DNA from 4 places in the Micromonospora sp. CPCC 205739 genome. Region 1 is predicted to be linked to each of the others. Evidence: riboswitches for the same ligand, from Rfam matches in the RefSeq annotation. Region 1 holds a riboswitch; each other region holds the start of a gene.

The links. Region 1 has a riboswitch for cyclic di-AMP ahead of V6U88_RS14890 (C39 family peptidase). Riboswitches for the same ligand answer to the same signal wherever they lie in the genome.
Region 2: another riboswitch for cyclic di-AMP. It lies ahead of V6U88_RS12135 (coiled-coil domain-containing protein); the one in region 1 lies ahead of V6U88_RS14890 (C39 family peptidase).
Region 3: another riboswitch for cyclic di-AMP. It lies ahead of V6U88_RS26525 (transglycosylase family protein); the one in region 1 lies ahead of V6U88_RS14890 (C39 family peptidase).
Region 4: another riboswitch for cyclic di-AMP. It lies ahead of V6U88_RS04210 (coiled-coil domain-containing protein); the one in region 1 lies ahead of V6U88_RS14890 (C39 family peptidase).

The regions. Positions count from the first base shown of each region.
Region 1 is NZ_JBAKHS010000008.1:219,725-223,495, reverse strand. It holds gene V6U88_RS14900 (hypothetical protein) at 1-305, shown strand, start outside; gene V6U88_RS14895 (hypothetical protein) at 460-1,221, shown strand; cyclic di-AMP (ydaO/yuaA leader) riboswitch at 1,523-1,664, shown strand; gene V6U88_RS14890 (C39 family peptidase) at 1,901-2,722, shown strand; gene V6U88_RS14885 (alpha/beta fold hydrolase) at 2,828-3,583, shown strand; gene V6U88_RS14880 (peptidoglycan-binding protein) at 3,633-3,771, opposite strand, start outside.
Region 2 is NZ_JBAKHS010000006.1:107,298-111,068, reverse strand. It holds gene V6U88_RS12145 (heavy metal translocating P-type ATPase) at 1-676, opposite strand, end outside; gene V6U88_RS12140 (YibE/F family protein) at 983-2,332, shown strand; cyclic di-AMP (ydaO/yuaA leader) riboswitch at 2,499-2,629, shown strand; gene V6U88_RS12135 (coiled-coil domain-containing protein) at 2,634-3,653, shown strand; gene V6U88_RS12130 (carbonic anhydrase) at 3,719-3,771, opposite strand, start outside.
Region 3 is NZ_JBAKHS010000025.1:40,690-44,460, reverse strand. It holds gene V6U88_RS26530 (universal stress protein) at 296-949, shown strand; gene V6U88_RS26525 (transglycosylase family protein) at 1,091-1,762, opposite strand; cyclic di-AMP (ydaO/yuaA leader) riboswitch at 1,761-1,933, opposite strand; gene V6U88_RS26520 (hypothetical protein) at 2,376-2,501, shown strand; gene V6U88_RS26515 (peptidoglycan-binding protein) at 2,503-3,387, shown strand; gene htpG (molecular chaperone HtpG) at 3,440-3,771, opposite strand, start outside.
Region 4 is NZ_JBAKHS010000002.1:56,069-59,839, forward strand. It holds gene V6U88_RS04195 (1-phosphofructokinase family hexose kinase) at 1-324, opposite strand, end outside; gene V6U88_RS04200 (SRPBCC family protein) at 394-933, shown strand; gene V6U88_RS04205 (hypothetical protein) at 949-1,455, opposite strand; gene V6U88_RS04210 (coiled-coil domain-containing protein) at 1,573-2,628, opposite strand; cyclic di-AMP (ydaO/yuaA leader) riboswitch at 2,633-2,764, opposite strand; gene V6U88_RS04215 (cation diffusion facilitator family transporter) at 2,906-3,771, opposite strand, start outside.

The DNA of each region.
Region 1 (3,771 bases):
TCCGCGCGGCCGCCGTCGACCTCGCCGCCGTCCCCGCCACCCTCGTCGTCACGTTCGCTGACGGCTCCGCCGCGACGCTCACCGCCGGCCCCGCCGCGACGCTCACCTCCGGGCCCGCCGTCACGCTCGGCGTCGGGGACGCCCAGCGCGCGGGCCGCGCCCTCGTCGCCGCGCCCGCCGCCCCACTCGACCCGGTCGCCTCGATCGACCCGGCCGGCCGGCCGGCCCACCCGGTCACCGCGCCGCTGCCCCTGGCCGGGCTGGCCGTCGGCGCCACCGGTCCCCGCGCCCCGCCGCTCGGCTGACCGCCCACGCGGGGGTGACCCGCGACCGCACCTGTCGAGAACCCCATCACCGCACACGCCCGCCGGTACGCGTCGTCGCCCTCGGCCTCGCCCCGCCGCCCCCGGGCCGCGTGCAAACTCCTCATCCGCGTCCCCCTTCCGGGAGGTGCCGACCATGAACACCGTCGTCTACCAGTTCCTCGTCGAGGTCCCGACCGCCGCCGCCATCTGGTCGGCCCTGCTCGTGCTCGCCCTGACCGTGCTCACCGTGCTGGTCGCCCGCCCGGAGCGGGAGGCCGCCGCCGACCCGGCCGTCGATCCGTCCCCGGCCACCACCCCCGCGACGGAGCTGGCGGACCTGCGCCGGTACGCCGAGGAGGTCGCCGTCGCCGCGGCCGGCGCCGCCCAGACCGCCCGCCGGTGGCGGGAGGCCTGGCTGGCCGCGCAGGAGGAGGTGGACCGGGCCTGGGAGGCGTACGACGAGGCGGAGACCGCCGCCCGCCGCTTCGTCGGCGCCGCCGCGCTGCCCGCCCCGCACACCCCCCGCACGCCGGCCGAGTACGCGGGCCGGGAGCGTTGGCTGCACCAGGCGGCGGTGGCCGCCCACTGGCGGGGTGAGCTGCCCGTGGAGCGGCTGCGGGACGTCTTCGCGCACCGGGACGGCTGGGACCCCCGGCGGCACCCGGTCGAGCAGGAGGTGCTGCTGGCCCGGGCGGTCCGCGACGGCCGGCGGGACGCGTACCGGGTGGCGGCCGGGCGGGAGCGGTCGGCGTGGCGGGACGCCGAACTGGCCGCCGAGGCGGCCCGCGCCCTGGCCGCCGAGGCGTACGCGGCGGCGCAGCGGCTGCGTCCGGGGCGGGTGCCCGCGCCACGGGCGGCGACGGCGGCGGCGCGGACGACGCCCGCGGCGCGCTGGCGTCCGGCCCGGGTGGGCTGACGCGCGACCGAATCGTTACCTGAATTCCGTGAGTCGCGTCACCGGAATCGGGGAAACGGTCATCGGTAACAGTCGGTGACATCGATCGCCGCGAACGGCGGACCTTGCTGCCCGGCTGTCCGGTTGTGACCCGACCGTGCCATAACAAACGCCTGTCCCATTGAGTGACGTCAGTGCCGAACTGTACGGCAAATTCGTGGCACCGATCATGTTTACGCAGCTGGGGACGCTTGGCGGGCAGGTGGAGCGGCCAGTAGTGTCGCCCCGGTCCGGTGCGGTTTCCGATCGCAAGAGGCGACGCCGCGCCGACCCGCTCAATCGTGATTTCCACGAACCGGGGACCCACGCACGTCTGGGGTGAATCCGCGGGCCACGGCCCGTGGTAGGGCGCTCTTCCCGCCCGAATCCGTCAGCTAACCCGGTAGGCGGTGTCGGAAGGAGTTTCCACTTCGTGCAGCACTCTCGCATCCCTCGGCTTTCTCTCCACCTCGGTACCGGGGTGTTCCCGCAGGTCCGCCGCGCCCTCGCGCGCTGATCCGGCCCACACCCCGCCGCCCGGCCACTGCCCGGGCGCACCCCCGCCGAGCGGCCCCCACACCGGTCCTGACACCGCGGGTGACGTCCCGTCACGCGCCGGCCCGGCACGCCGCTCCCGCCCTCGTACCGTGGAGGAAAACACGTGAAGCACACCCTGAAGCGGCAGCTGCGCCGGCTGGCCGGCGAGCGGTCGTACCAGCTTGTCGCCGGTTCGGCCGCCGCGCTCGTGCTGGTCTCCGGCGCCACCACCCTGCTCGCCGACGAGGCGCCCGCCCGCCAGCAGACCTCGGCCGCCGTCGCCGCCGAGGTGGCGCCCCGGCTGGACGACATCGCCACCCGCGGCCAGGCCCGCGCCGCCACCAATCACCGCCCGTCGCCCTCGCCGAGTGCCTCGCCGTCGGCCGCCACCAGGGGCAAGGCGGACCCGGACCTGACCCGCAAGGCGGCCCCCAAGCCGCCGTCGACCAAGGTCCTGCGGATCGACTACCAGGCGCAGAACACCTACTACAACTGCGGCCCGGCGGCGGTGCGCAACGCGCTCAGCGCGGCCGGCGTCGAGCGCAGCCAGGACGAGCTGGCCGGTCCGCTCGGCACCACCGAGATGGGCACCAACTCGGCGCGGGACACCACCCGGGTCCTGAACCAGTCGGTCAAGGGCGACCCGTACCGCACCCGGATGTTCGAGGGCACCCCCAGCTCCGCGCAGATCGACCGGCTCCAGGCCGACGTCATCGAGGCGATCAACGACGGGCGGGGTGTCGTCGCGAACGTGGCGGGGTCCGCCACCGACACCGCCGGTGGCTGGCACTCCTTCCCGGGCGGCCACTACATCGCCGTGGTCGGCTACAAGAACGACGGCCGTACGGTCCGGATCGCCGACTCGGCGGACCCGAACGTGCCGACGTACTGGATCAGCACCATCGACCTGGCGAACTGGATCGCCACCCGCGGCTACTCGGCCTGATCCGCACCGCCACACGTACGGGCACCGGCTCCCCTGGGAGTCGGTGCCCGTCGTCGTCGGAGCGGGTCTCGCGCGGCGGAACCGGGCGATGGCACACTGCGCCCCATGACCGACGACTCGGGTACCCGCCGACTGCTGTTGCTGCTGCACGGGATGGGCGCCACCGGCGACGTGTGGCTGCCCTGGGCGCCGTTGCTGGAGCATCGCTGGCCGGGGCGCTGGCTGGCGCCGGACCTGGCCGGGCACGGCTTCTCGCCGCCACTGCCGGGCTACTCCTTCGCCGGGCTCGCCGGCCAGGTCGCGGCGGGGCTCGTCCCGGCGGCCGAGGGCGCGCGGCCGGGTGAGCGGCTGGTGGTCCTCGGGCACTCCCTCGGCGGGGTGGTCGCGCTGGCGCTGGCCGCCCGCGAGGCGGGGCTGCCGGTCGACGCGGTGGTGGGGCTGGGCATCAAGGCGGTCTGGTCGCCGACCGAGCTGGCCCGGGCGCGGGAGCTGGCCGAGCGGCCGGTGACCTGGTTCGCCACCCGGGACGAGGCGGCCCGCCGCTACCTGAAGGTGGCCGGCCTCGGCGGGTTGTTCGCGCCGGACCACCCGGTGGTCGACGCGGGCCTGCGCGTCGAGGACGGCCGCTGGCGGCTGGCCATGGACCCGGCCGCCTTCGCGGTCGGCGCGCCGGAGCTGCCCGCCCTGCTGGCCGCCACCGACGTCCCGGTGCTGCTGGCCCGGGGCGAGCACGACCCGATGGTCACCGACGCGCAACTCGCCGAGCTGGGCGTGCCGGTGGTGACCCTGCCCGGCCTCGGGCACAACGCGCACGTGGAGGACCCGGCGGCGGTGCTGGCCCTGCTCGACCCGTACCTGTGAGCGGCGGCGGGCGGCCGGGCCCTGGCCCGACCGCCCGCCCCCGGGTCGCTCAGTAGCTGCAGCCGCTGCTGGGCAGGCTGGCCGCGGCCGGCACCGTCGCGCCGTCGTAGATGGCCAGCAGCAACCGCTGCGGGCACCGGTTGACGCCGCCGACCCGGACCTCGATGTGCAGGTGCGGTCCGGTCACG
Region 2 (3,771 bases), on a different contig from region 1:
CGACCGCCCGCGACACCGGGCGGGACTCGCCGGTGACCATCGACTCGTCCAGCTCGGCGGCGCCGTCCACGATCCGCCCGTCGGCCGGCACCCGGCCACCGGGGCGGACCAGCACCACGTCCCCGACACCCAGCTCGGCCACCGGCACCCGCTCCACGCCACCGTCCGCGCCGACCCGCTCGGCGTCGTCGGGCAGCAGCGCGGCCAGCGCGGCGAGCGCGCCCCGCGCCTGGCCGATCGCCTTCATCTCCTGCCAGTGCCCGAGCAGCATGATGGTGACCAGGGCGGCCAGCTCCCACCAGAAGTCCAGCTCGAACGCGCCCAGGCTGGTGGCGAGCGAGGCGGCGTACGCGACAGTGATCGCCATCCCGACCAGCAGCATCATTCCCGGAGCCCGGTCGCGCACCTCGCGGACGGCACCGACCAGGAACGGCCAGCCGCCCCACCAGAAGACCACCGAGCCGAGCACCGGCCCGACCAGGGACCGCCCGGGGAACTCCAGCCGGTAGCCGAACCAGTCCATCACCATGTGGCTGGTGACCACCACGGGCAGGGTCAGCGCCAGGCACAGCCAGAACCGGCGGCGGAACATCTCCGGGTCGTGGCCGGCGTGCTTGTCGTGCCCCCGGTGCTGGTCCGGCGCCGGGTGCCGGGCAGGTCCGGCGTGCTGGTCCATGCCCCCAAGATGCCTGGTGGGCGCGCTGCCGGTGGTGCGAACCGGGCGGACCCACAGCGAACCTCGCTACGATTCTCCGGCCATGACACTCCGCCCGCCGCTGCTGCGGCCCCGCGTACCGCGTCGGGGTCCGCTGCCGTGGCGATCCACCCGGGCGGCTCGCCGACCGCGCGACCCGCTCACCCTGCGTGAGCACGCTGGCACCCGGGGGCGAGACTTCGGTACGCGCCCCGGTGCGCACCGCCGGCCGGTGAACCGACCGGCCGGCTGACACGTACCCCGCCCTGGATCGTTGGGAGACTCGCAATGGGCGCCGACCACACCCGTCCCGCTCCGTCCGCCCCACCGGGGGTGCGGCGGATCCTCGTCGCGACCGTGGTCCCGCTGTTCGTCATCACGGTGATCGCCGCGCTGGTGCTCTGGCCGCGCGACTCCCGGCAGGCCGACGGCGGTGCCGAGCCGCCGCGGCACCACGGGACGGTGACCCGCGTGCTGACCGAGCCCTGCCCGCCGACACCCGAGGTCCCCGACGGGTCGCCCGGCGCGGCCGAGGGTCCGTGCGGGACGGTGACGGTCAAGGTCGAGCAGGGTCCGGACAGCGGGCAGCAGGTGCAGACCCCGGTACCGGCCGGCCCGGGCGCGCCCACCGTGGCGGTGGGCGACGAGGTGGTGCTGGTCCAGCTCTCCGACCCGGCCGACCCCACCGCCAGCAGCTACCAGATCGCCGAGCACCAGCGGGGCAAGCCGCTGATCTGGCTGGTCGCGCTCTTCGCGGCGGCGATCGTGGCGTTCGGCCGGCTGCGCGGGCTGGCCGCACTGGCCGGGCTGGGCGCCAGCTTCGCCATCCTGCTCACCTTCGTCGTGCCCGGCATCGGCGCGGGCGGCTCGCCGCTGCCGATCGCGATCACCGGCTCGGCGCTGATCATGTTCGTGGTGCTGTACCTGACCCACGGGATCACCGCGCAGACCTCGGTGGCGGTCCTCGGCACGCTCGGCAGCCTGGTGCTGACCGGGGTCCTCGGCAGCCTGGCCACCGCCGCCGCCCACCTGACCGGGTTCGGCAGCGAGGAGGCCACCACGCTGTCGATGTACCAGCGCGACGTCGACCTGCACGGGCTGCTGCTGGCCGGCATCATCATCGGTTCGCTCGGCGTGCTCGACGACGTCACCGTCACCCAGGCCGCCACGGTCACCGAGCTGTCGCACGCCAACCCCGGCCTGTCCCGCATCCAGCTCTACCGGGCCGCCACCCGGGTCGGCCGGGCGCACATCGCCTCCACGGTCAACACCATCGTGCTCGCGTACGCGGGCGCGTCGCTGCCGCTGCTGCTCCTGCTCACCGCCGACAGCCGGTCGGTGAGCCAGATCCTCACCAGCGAGTTCCTGGCCCAGGAGATCGTCCGCAGCGCGGTGGCGACACTCGGCCTGATCGCCGCCGTACCGCTGACCACCGCGCTGGCCGCGCTGGTCGCCACCGCCGGTCGCGGCCCGGCGTCCGATTCGGCGTCGGGCGAGGGCCCGGCACCGACGCCCCGCCCCTCCGCCGACCGGGACGCGGCGCTCGAGGCGCTGAGCGCGTCGCGCCCCGGCGGACCGTCCACCCCGGCCCCCGCACGGTGGCCCGACCCGGAAAGGAGCACGGACACCGCATGGTGAAACTCCGCTGCGTGACCGACGCCGACGCGGAACCTGACGAACGCGTCACTCGTCACGTACCGCCACGACGAAATAACGCTTTTAGTCGGGTTCTGGACGTAGATCCCCGGTACGACTGTCAGGTAACCTCGCTGCCGGTCACCGCCGAAGGCGCGCAGCGGCGCCTGCGGTGCCGCCGCCCAATCGCCGTGAGGCGAGCCGGGGAACCAGGTACATGGGGTGAATCCGCGCGAGCGGTAGGGGCCACTTCCGTCCCGAACCCGTCAGCTAACCCGGTCGGCGGTCGACGGAAGGGAACACTGTGACGGCACCCCTGCGCCGCTGGTTGACTCCGGTGGTGGCCGTGTTCGCCGCTCTGGCCATCCTCGCCGGCCCGACAGCCGCGACTGCCGCGCCCTCGACCCCCACCCCCTCGGGGCACGAGGAGGACGAGGAGCCCAAGCTGCTCACCGACGTCATCGAGCTGCGCAACCGCGAGTACTCGAAGGCGAAGACCCAGCTGGAGAAGTCCAAGAAGCGCCAGCAGCAGCTCGGGCGGGAGGTGAAGCGCGCGCAGGACGAGCTGGAGGCGTTGCGGCCGCAGGTCTCGCAGATCGCGGCGCAGTCGTACCGGACCGGCCGGATCGGCGCGGTGGCGGCGCTGCTGGAGAGCAGCGGGCCGGACTCGTTCGTCCAGCGCGCCGCCGTGCTGGACGAGCTGAACATGGTCAACGGGCAGAAGCTGGCCAGGGTCACCGCCGCCAAGAACCGCGCGGAGCAGGCCAAGCTGGCCCTCGACGCCGAGGTCCGCGAGCAGCAGAAGCTCACCAACGACATGGCCCGGGAGAGCCGGGAGGCGGAGAAGGCCCTCGCGCTGGTCGGTGGCCGGGGCTTCACCGGCGGCCTGGTCGACGCGACCTCGCCGGTCGCCCGGATCGCTCCCGGCCGGACGGCGGACGGCGGCTGGCGCCCCGAGTCGCGCACCGAGGACGACCCGACCACCTCCGGCACCATCACGCCACGCACCCTGCACGCGTACAAGGAGGTCCGGCGGGCCGGCTTCAAGCGGTTCGTCGGCTGCTACCGGCCGGGCGGGCCGTGGGAGCACCCGAAGGGCAAGGCCTGCGACTGGTCGTTGCAGAGCAGCGGCTTCGCGCCCTGGCACAACAACGACACCCGGATGTACGGCAACAACCTCGCCGCGTTCCTGATCCGCAACGCCGACCGGCTCGGCATCTACTACGTGATCTGGAACCGGCAGATCTGGTTCCCGGCGACCGGATGGAAGTCGTACAGCGGACCGTCGGACCACACCGACCACGTGCACATGTCGATGTTGTAGCGCGCGACGCGTACCGAACGAGGGCCGTCCCCGGTGGGGGGCGGCCCTCGTCGCGTCGCGGGGTGTCAGCCGGTGACGGCGCTCGCCTGGCCGGCCTGGGCCGGCACGGCGGCGGACC
Region 3 (3,771 bases), on a different contig from region 1:
AAACTCCTCGTCGGCAGGGGTCGCGTCATCCATCGCCGACCAGACTTCCCGGCACACCTGGGCCAACCCTATCCGCCGCCGCGGCGGACACATCGACCGTCGCGACGGCCCGCGCTCGTGGTCCGGCGCGGTGACTGTCCTGGTACCCGACGGCCGCCCGACGAATCATGCCGGGTGGTCCAGCCCGTCGCCGCGCGCCAGCCGGCGAGAAGAGTGACCCGAGTCGACGAGTCATGCGCATCCTCCCCGGCCGGGAGCGGCGGCTTACCCGGGGGCGGGTCGGGTATGCACGCGCGTGGACCAGTGGTGGTGGGTGCTCCTCGCGGTGGTGGTCTGGCTGGCGACCGGCCTGCTGACCGCGGCCGTCTTCGTCACCCGCGGTGGGCACCGCAACCTGCTCTGGTACCTGGTCGGGGGCCTGCTGGGGCCGCTCTTCGTACCCATCGCGGTAGAGCGTGGCCGGGCGGGTACCCGGCGGGTCGAGGTGCGGTCCCGGCCGCCCGCGCCGACCGGGACGGGACTGCGGGTCCTCGTCGGCGTGGACGGCTCCCCGGACTCCGACCGGGCCCTGCGCGCCGTCGTGCGCGCGCTGGGCGGCACCGCCAGCGAACTGGTGCTGGTCGCGGTGACCAGCCCGGACCTGGTCGACGTCGAGGCGACCGAGGAGGACCGCCGGATCCGCCGGATGCTCGACGACCGGGCGGACGCGCTGCCGGCGGAGTTGCCGCAGCCGAGCATCGAGGTGGTCGTCGGTCATCCGGCCGACGGGCTGCTGGCGGTGGCCGAGGCCCGCGACGTCGACCTGCTGGTCGTGGGTCGGGGCGGTCACGGGCTCGGCGAGCGACTGCTCGGCAGCGTCGCCGAGGACCTGGCGCACCGTTCTCCCCGCGCCGTGCTGCTCGGCAGCCTGCCCGACCGGGCCGGGTCACCTCCGGCCCGGGACGGTTGAACCGGGCGCGACGAGCACGCCGGCGACCGTCGCCGGGCCGGCGCGGACCCGTGAGCGCCCGGCCGCGGGCGGCGGCCGGGCGCTCACGTGTTCGGGTGTGACCTGCCCGTCCGGCCCCCTGCGGGGCCGGACGGGACGGGATCAGAGGGCGAGCTTCTGACCCGGGAAGATCAGGCCCGGGTCGGCGCCGACGACACCCTTGTTGCGCTCGTACAGCGGGCGCCAGCCACCGGCCAGGCCCCGGGCGTCGGCGATCTTCGACAGCGTGTCGCCCGGCTTGACGACGTGGACCTTGCCCGTGCCGGCCGGCGCGCTGCGCCGCTGGCTGCGGCTGCTGGGCTGTTCCCCACGCGACGAGCGCTCCTTGGTGGTGGCCCGCGTGGCGCGCCGCTCCGACTTCTGCGACTTCTGCGACTTCTCGGAGCTGCCGGCGTAGCTCTTGGTGGAGCCGCCCTTCTTGCCGCAGGTCGGCCAGGCGCCGATGCCCTGACCGTCGAGCACCTTCTCGGCGATGGCGATCTGCTCGCCCCGGCTGGCCAGGTCGGCGCGGGAGGCGTACTTCTTGCCGCCGTAGCCGGACCAGGTGCTCTGCGAGAACTGCAGGCCGCCGTAGTAGCCGTTGCCGGTGTTGATGTGCCAGTTGCCGCCGGACTCGCACTGGGCGATCGCGTCCCAGTTGACGCTGGCGGCGCTCGCCGGCGACGCCGGTGCCAGCACGGCGGCGACTCCGGTGACCGCACCGACGGCGAGCGTGCCGAGGGCGATGCGGCGCGAGCTGACCCGTCGGTGACGGGCGGTGTATTCAGTTGCCATGTGGATTCCTCCACGCCGACGAGGTGAGCTGTCGGGTTCGGGCCGAGGAGCCCGGCCGCCGTGGCGGCTTCACCCCGAGGTGACGTGCACCGAGGAACGTGTGGGTCCCCCGCTCCATGCCCGGTGACAAGGTCCCAGCGGCCGGCGGCATGGATTAGGCGTTACCGGCCGTGGTGTCCGCGATCGCGAACACCAACGACGTTAGGAACCGTTTCGGCGGATTGCCCACCTCTTGTGAAGTTCTTCACCCGGCTGAGCGACGGCGCCGTGCTTCGAGTTGCGGGTTGGTCGGCGGTGCTCTACAAGGGCCGGTCGGGAACCTGTCACGACTGGGCCGAAAGCCTCGCTCCGAGCGGCGGATCAGGTGCCGTCCCCTCGCCGTTTTCGCTGGTCAGGCGGCCTCGATCGGTGGCCCGCGCCGCTGGACGGTCAGCGTTGCCGCTGATTGGCGACTCATGTCTGGGCAGCCCGGCCGCCGACTCGGACGGTAGGGAGCAGAGCGCGGCCGCGGCGCCGACGCGTCGGACCCGCCGGTTGCCGGGCGCCGGTGCCCTGGCCAGCACGATCCGCCCCGGTTCGCGGCGGTCGACCATCCGCGAGAGGAAGGACCTTCATGGACGCCGTAAGCATCGACACCGACTACCTCGTCGCCACCTTGGACGAGGACGACGACCCGGAGAGCCTGGCCGGCGACGAGGTCGACTTCGACCTGGCCGCCGCGCTGGAAGAGGAGGAGTGAGATGGGCGTGCACCTGGCGCCCGCGCTGCGGGTGCTGCGCGAGGAGATAGACACCCGATGGCCGCAGCGGGACCGCAAGTCCGACGGCTGGTTGGGCGACGCCAGTCACCAGGCGCGCCGCTCGGACCATAATCCGGACAGTGACGACCAGTCGGTCAACGCGGTGGACGTGGACGTCGACGGGATCGACCCGCTGCTGGTCGTCCGGCAGGCCGTCAGCCATCCGTCCACCCAGTACGTCATCTACGACCGGAAGATCTGGAGCCGTACCCGCAGCTTCCGGCCGGCCCGGTACACCGGGCCGAACCCGCACGACAAGCACCTGCACGTCAGCGTCAGCCACCAGCGGAGCCTGGAGGACAGCCGCCACCCGTGGGGCATCGCCACCGCCACGACTGCGCGGCTCGGCGACCGGTTGCTGCGCGCCGGCTGTCGGGGCGGCGACGTCCGGGAGTTGCAGGCCGTCGCCAACCGCCTCGGGGCCCGGCTGACGGCCGACGGGGTGTTCGGGCCGGCCGTGGCCGCCTGGGTACGGTCGTTCCAGACCGCCCGGAAGCTCACCGCCGACGGGGTGGTCGGCCCGCGTACCGTGGCGGCCCTGCGCGCGGCCGTCAAGCCGGCCCCGTCGGTGCCCAGCGGGCGACCGGCGACGCCGGTGTCCGAGGTCAGACCGGGCTCGCGGACGCTGCGGCGCGGCAGCAAGGGCGGGGACGTGGCCTTCGTCCAGCGGTTCGTCGGCGCGAAGCGGTGCGGCCCCGCGAGCGGCGCCTTCGACGCCAAGACCGAGGCCGGGGTGCGCTGGTACCAGGGCATGCGGGGGCTGACCGTGGACGGGGTGGTCGGCCCGGCCACCTGGGCGGCGATGGGCGTGCGGGTCGGTTCCTGACTGAGCAGGCGGCCCCGGCCCGGCGCTGCACCGGACCGGGGCCGTCGTCGCGTCAGAGGGTGCGGGCCAGCCGGTCGGCGAGGAGCCGGGCGAAGCGGGCCGGGTCGGCCAGGTCGCCGCCCTCGGCGAGCAGCGCCATGCCGTACAGCAGCTCGGCGGTCTCGGTGAGCGCCGCGGAGTCGCCACCGCGCTCGTGCGCGGCGCGCAGGCCGGTGACCAGCGGGTGGGTCGGGTTGAGTTCGAGGATGCGCAGGACCTTCGGCACCTCCTGCCCCATCGCGCGGTACATCTTCTCCAGCGTCGGGGTGATGTCGTGCGCGTCGCCGACGAGGCAGGCCGGCGAGGTGGTCAGGCGGGACGAGAGCCGCACCTCCTTGACGCTGT
Region 4 (3,771 bases), on a different contig from region 1:
CCGGCTCAGCGGCGCGCCGGCCACGTCGACGATCTCGTGCCGGGCGCCGTCGCGGCGGTCGTGCACGTAGCCGCCGCTGCCCGAGTCCCGCCGTACCACCCGCAGGTCCACCCCCTCGGTGGCCAGCAGCGGCTCCAGCACCTGGCCGATCTCGCCGCCCAGCGTCGTGCAGAGCACCACCGGCACCCCCAGCGACAGGATCATCCGGGCCTGCCAGACGCCCTGCCCACCCGGATGCAGGTGCAGCTCCGGCTGCTCGCTGGGCTGCTCCACGGTCACCGTCAGCCGTGGCGTCGGCGCGAAGACCATCACGTGCCCGCTCATCCTTCGTACCCGTCCATGCCCCGCCTCCCGTGCGCCGTCGCGGGCCGGGTTCCCCGCCGGAGCAGCGTCATGCCGCCTGGCGTTGCCAGCCCGGCCGCCGTACGGGACGATCGGGCGACCGACGAGGGGTGGGAGGGTGGAGTGGTCCGGCGGGAGTCGTTCAGCTACACGGTGCAGGCGCGCTGTTCACGGGCGGACGCGGTGGCGCTGTTGAGCGATCCGGCCCGGCAGGGGGAGCTGCACCCGCTGATCGTCCGGGTGCGCCGGCTGCCCACCCGTCCCGGCGCGCGGGCCAGCTACGCCATCACCGACCGGCTGGAGCTGGGGCCGCTGCGCTTCCCGGTCACCTACCAGGCCGACGTCCTGGTGGTCTCCGACGGCGAGATCGTCACGGTGGCCCGGCAGCAGCCGGGGACGACGGTGCGCAACCACACCCGGCTGCGAGCGGAGGGCGACCTGCTGCGGATCGACGTGGAGATCACTCTCTCCGCGCCGGCGCCCCTGTTCGGGTACGCGTTCCGCCAGGCCCGGGCCGCGCACCTGGGCCTGGCCAGCCGGCTCGGCGCGGCGCTGGACCGGGAGGCCGACGGGGGCCCGGTGCCGAACTGAGCCGCCGACCCCCGCTCAGCGACGGCCGGCCGGCGTGGCCGCCGCCGTCCGGCGGGGCGGGACGGCGCGGCGGGTCCGGCCCCACGGCTTCCAGGTGGAGATCACGGCCATGGTGACCAGCAGGGTGGTGGAGACCGCCGGCGCGACCACCACGTCGATCCGCTGGTGTGCGGTGGCGTCCGGTCCGGCCGCCGCGCGCACGTTCGGCGTCAGCGCGAACAGCACCAGGCCGGTCATCACCGTGGTGAGCACCAGCTTGACCACCACCCAGCGCCAGCGCAGCAGCCCCCACGGGGTCAGCAGCGCGCTGGCCACGCCGACCAGCCAGACCAGCACGCTCAGCGGCGCGAAGAGCCAGGTGACCACCAGCGCCGCCGCCGGGTAGACCACCCCCGGGGCGGCCCCGCGCAACCCGGCGACGCCGAGGGTGAGCAGCACGAGGTCCGCGCCGAGCCAGCCCAGCGCGGTCACCAGGTGCAGGGTGAGCAGGGCCTTACGGGCGTGGGGGGAGAGTCGGCTCATGCCCCCGATGCTCGTCCGGCCGCCGCGGTCCGTCGTGGGCCGACCGACGACATCGCGCGTACGTCGGCGCGCGTACGGCGGGGCCCGTCCGTGCCGGACGGGCCCCGCCGGGTCGGTCTAGTAGACCGACAGGTGCACGTGGTTGGTGTGGTCGCTGGACGGGTCGCCGCCCGCCCCGCTGTACGACTTCCACCCGCTGCTGGGCAGCCAGATCTGCCGGTACCAGATCACGTAGAGCACGCCGAGCCGGTCGGCGTTGCGGATCAGGTACGCGGACAGGTTGTTGCCGTACGTCCGGTCGCCGCCGGTGGCGTCGCCGCCGAAGCCGTTCTTCTGGGCGGCGAAGTCGCAGGCCCGGCCCTTGGGATGCTCGCCGGCGCCACTGGGGCGGTAGCAGGAGACGTACCGGGTGAAGCCGGCCGCCTGGGCCTGCTTGAGCGCGTTGAGCATGCGCGGGGTGATGCAGCCGTTGGCCGGGGTCGGGTCGTTGACGCTGCACGACTCCGAGGGCCAGGACCCGTCGGGGTTGCGCGGCGCCGGCCGCGCGTTGGCGGTGGAGGTGCCCCGGTTGGCGCCGCCGCCGGCACGGGCGGCGGGCTTGTCGGCGGCGGCCACCGCGAGCGCCCGCTCGGCCTGCTGCTTGCGCTTGGCCATCACCGCGACCTGCTTGCGCTCCTCGACGATCTCCTTGTCGAGCGCGGCCCGGGTGCGGCTGGCCTCGTCGCGGGTGCGGATCAGGTTGCGCAGCTCCCGGTCCTCGTTGCTGGCGACGGTCTCCAGGGCCGCCGCCCGGTCCAGGAAGCCCTCCGGGCTGGTGCTGTTGAGCAGCGCCGACACCGGCCCGAGGCGCCCGGTCCGGTACGCCACGCCGGCGATCTCGCCGACCTTGCCGTGCCGGACGGTCAGCTCCGACTCGATGTTCTTGAGTTGGTCGTTCAGTTCCCGCTGCCGCTTGGTGGAGCGTTCCAGCGCCGCCTTGGCGTCGATCCAGCCCTTGCCCGCCGCGTCGAGCTGGGCGCGCAGTGCGGGGGTGCCGCCCTCGGGGTCGCCGGGGGCGGCGAGCCGGGTGGCGGGGGGAGCGGCGGTCGCCGGGAGCGGCGCGGACGACACGCCGAGGGCGAGCGCCGCGACGACCGCGGCCGCCAGCCGGGCAGTGGTACGTCGTACGTGCATGCACATGTCCTTCCGTCAGCCGCCGACCGGGTTAGCTGACGGGTTCGGGACGGAAGATCCCTACCGCTGACGCGGATGCACCCCACGAACTTGGTTCCCCGGCTCGCCCTGGCGGGCGATTAGGCGGCGGCCACCGCCGGCACCGGTGGGTGCCGCCTGGCGGAGGCCGGGACCGAGCCTACCGGTACGGAAGTGACGCCCGCCCGGTTCGTGACTCAGGGTACGGGAGTGAATCCTGGTGTAGGTGGCACAACAGGACAATAGGTGTCCGATTTCGTCACCACTCGACCTGCCCGCAGGCGCCGGGGGCGGCGCCGGGCTCGATCTGCAGGGTGGCGTGGTCGATGTGGAAGTCCTCGTGCAGGGCGGTGCGGGCGGCGGCGAGCACGGTGCCGACCTCGGCGCCGGGGGCCATGGTGAGGTGGGCGGAGGCGACGTCCATGCCGGAGGTGAGCGTCCAGACGTGCAGGTCGTGCACCTCGGCGACGCCGGGGACGGCGATCAGCCGGTCGTGCACGGCGGTCACCTGGAGGTGCTCCGGGGCGGCCTGGACCAGGATCCGGACCGCCGCCCGGCCGAGCCGCCAGGTCCGGGGGAGGATGAACAGGGCGATCGCGACCGCCACCGCCGGGTCGGCCCACCACCAGCCGGTGCCGGCGATGAGCAGCGCGGCGCCGATCACGCCGACCGAGCCGAGCAGGTCGCCGAGCACCTCCAGGTACGCCCCGCGCAGGTTGATGCTCTCCTGCGCCCCCGGACGCAGCAGCGCGAACGCGACGAGGTTGGCCAGCAGGCCGAGCACCGCCACGGCCAGCATCGGCCCGGTCCGTACCTCCGGCGGATCCTCGAACCGGCGTACCGCCTCGACCAGCACGTAGACCGCCACCCCGCTGAGCAGGACGGCGTTGGCGAGCGCGGCCAGCACCTCCAGCCGGTAGAGCCCGAAGGTGCGTTGCGGGTCCCGGTCCCCGTGCCGGATGGCGGTGATGGCGGCCAGCGCCATGCCGATGCCGAGCACGTCGGTGAACATGTGCCCGGCGTCGGAGAGCAGGGCCAGCGAACCGGTGGCGAACGCGGCGACCGCCTCGACCACCATCAGCGCGGCGAGCAGCGCGAAGGCCGCCCAGAGCCGGCCCCGGTGGC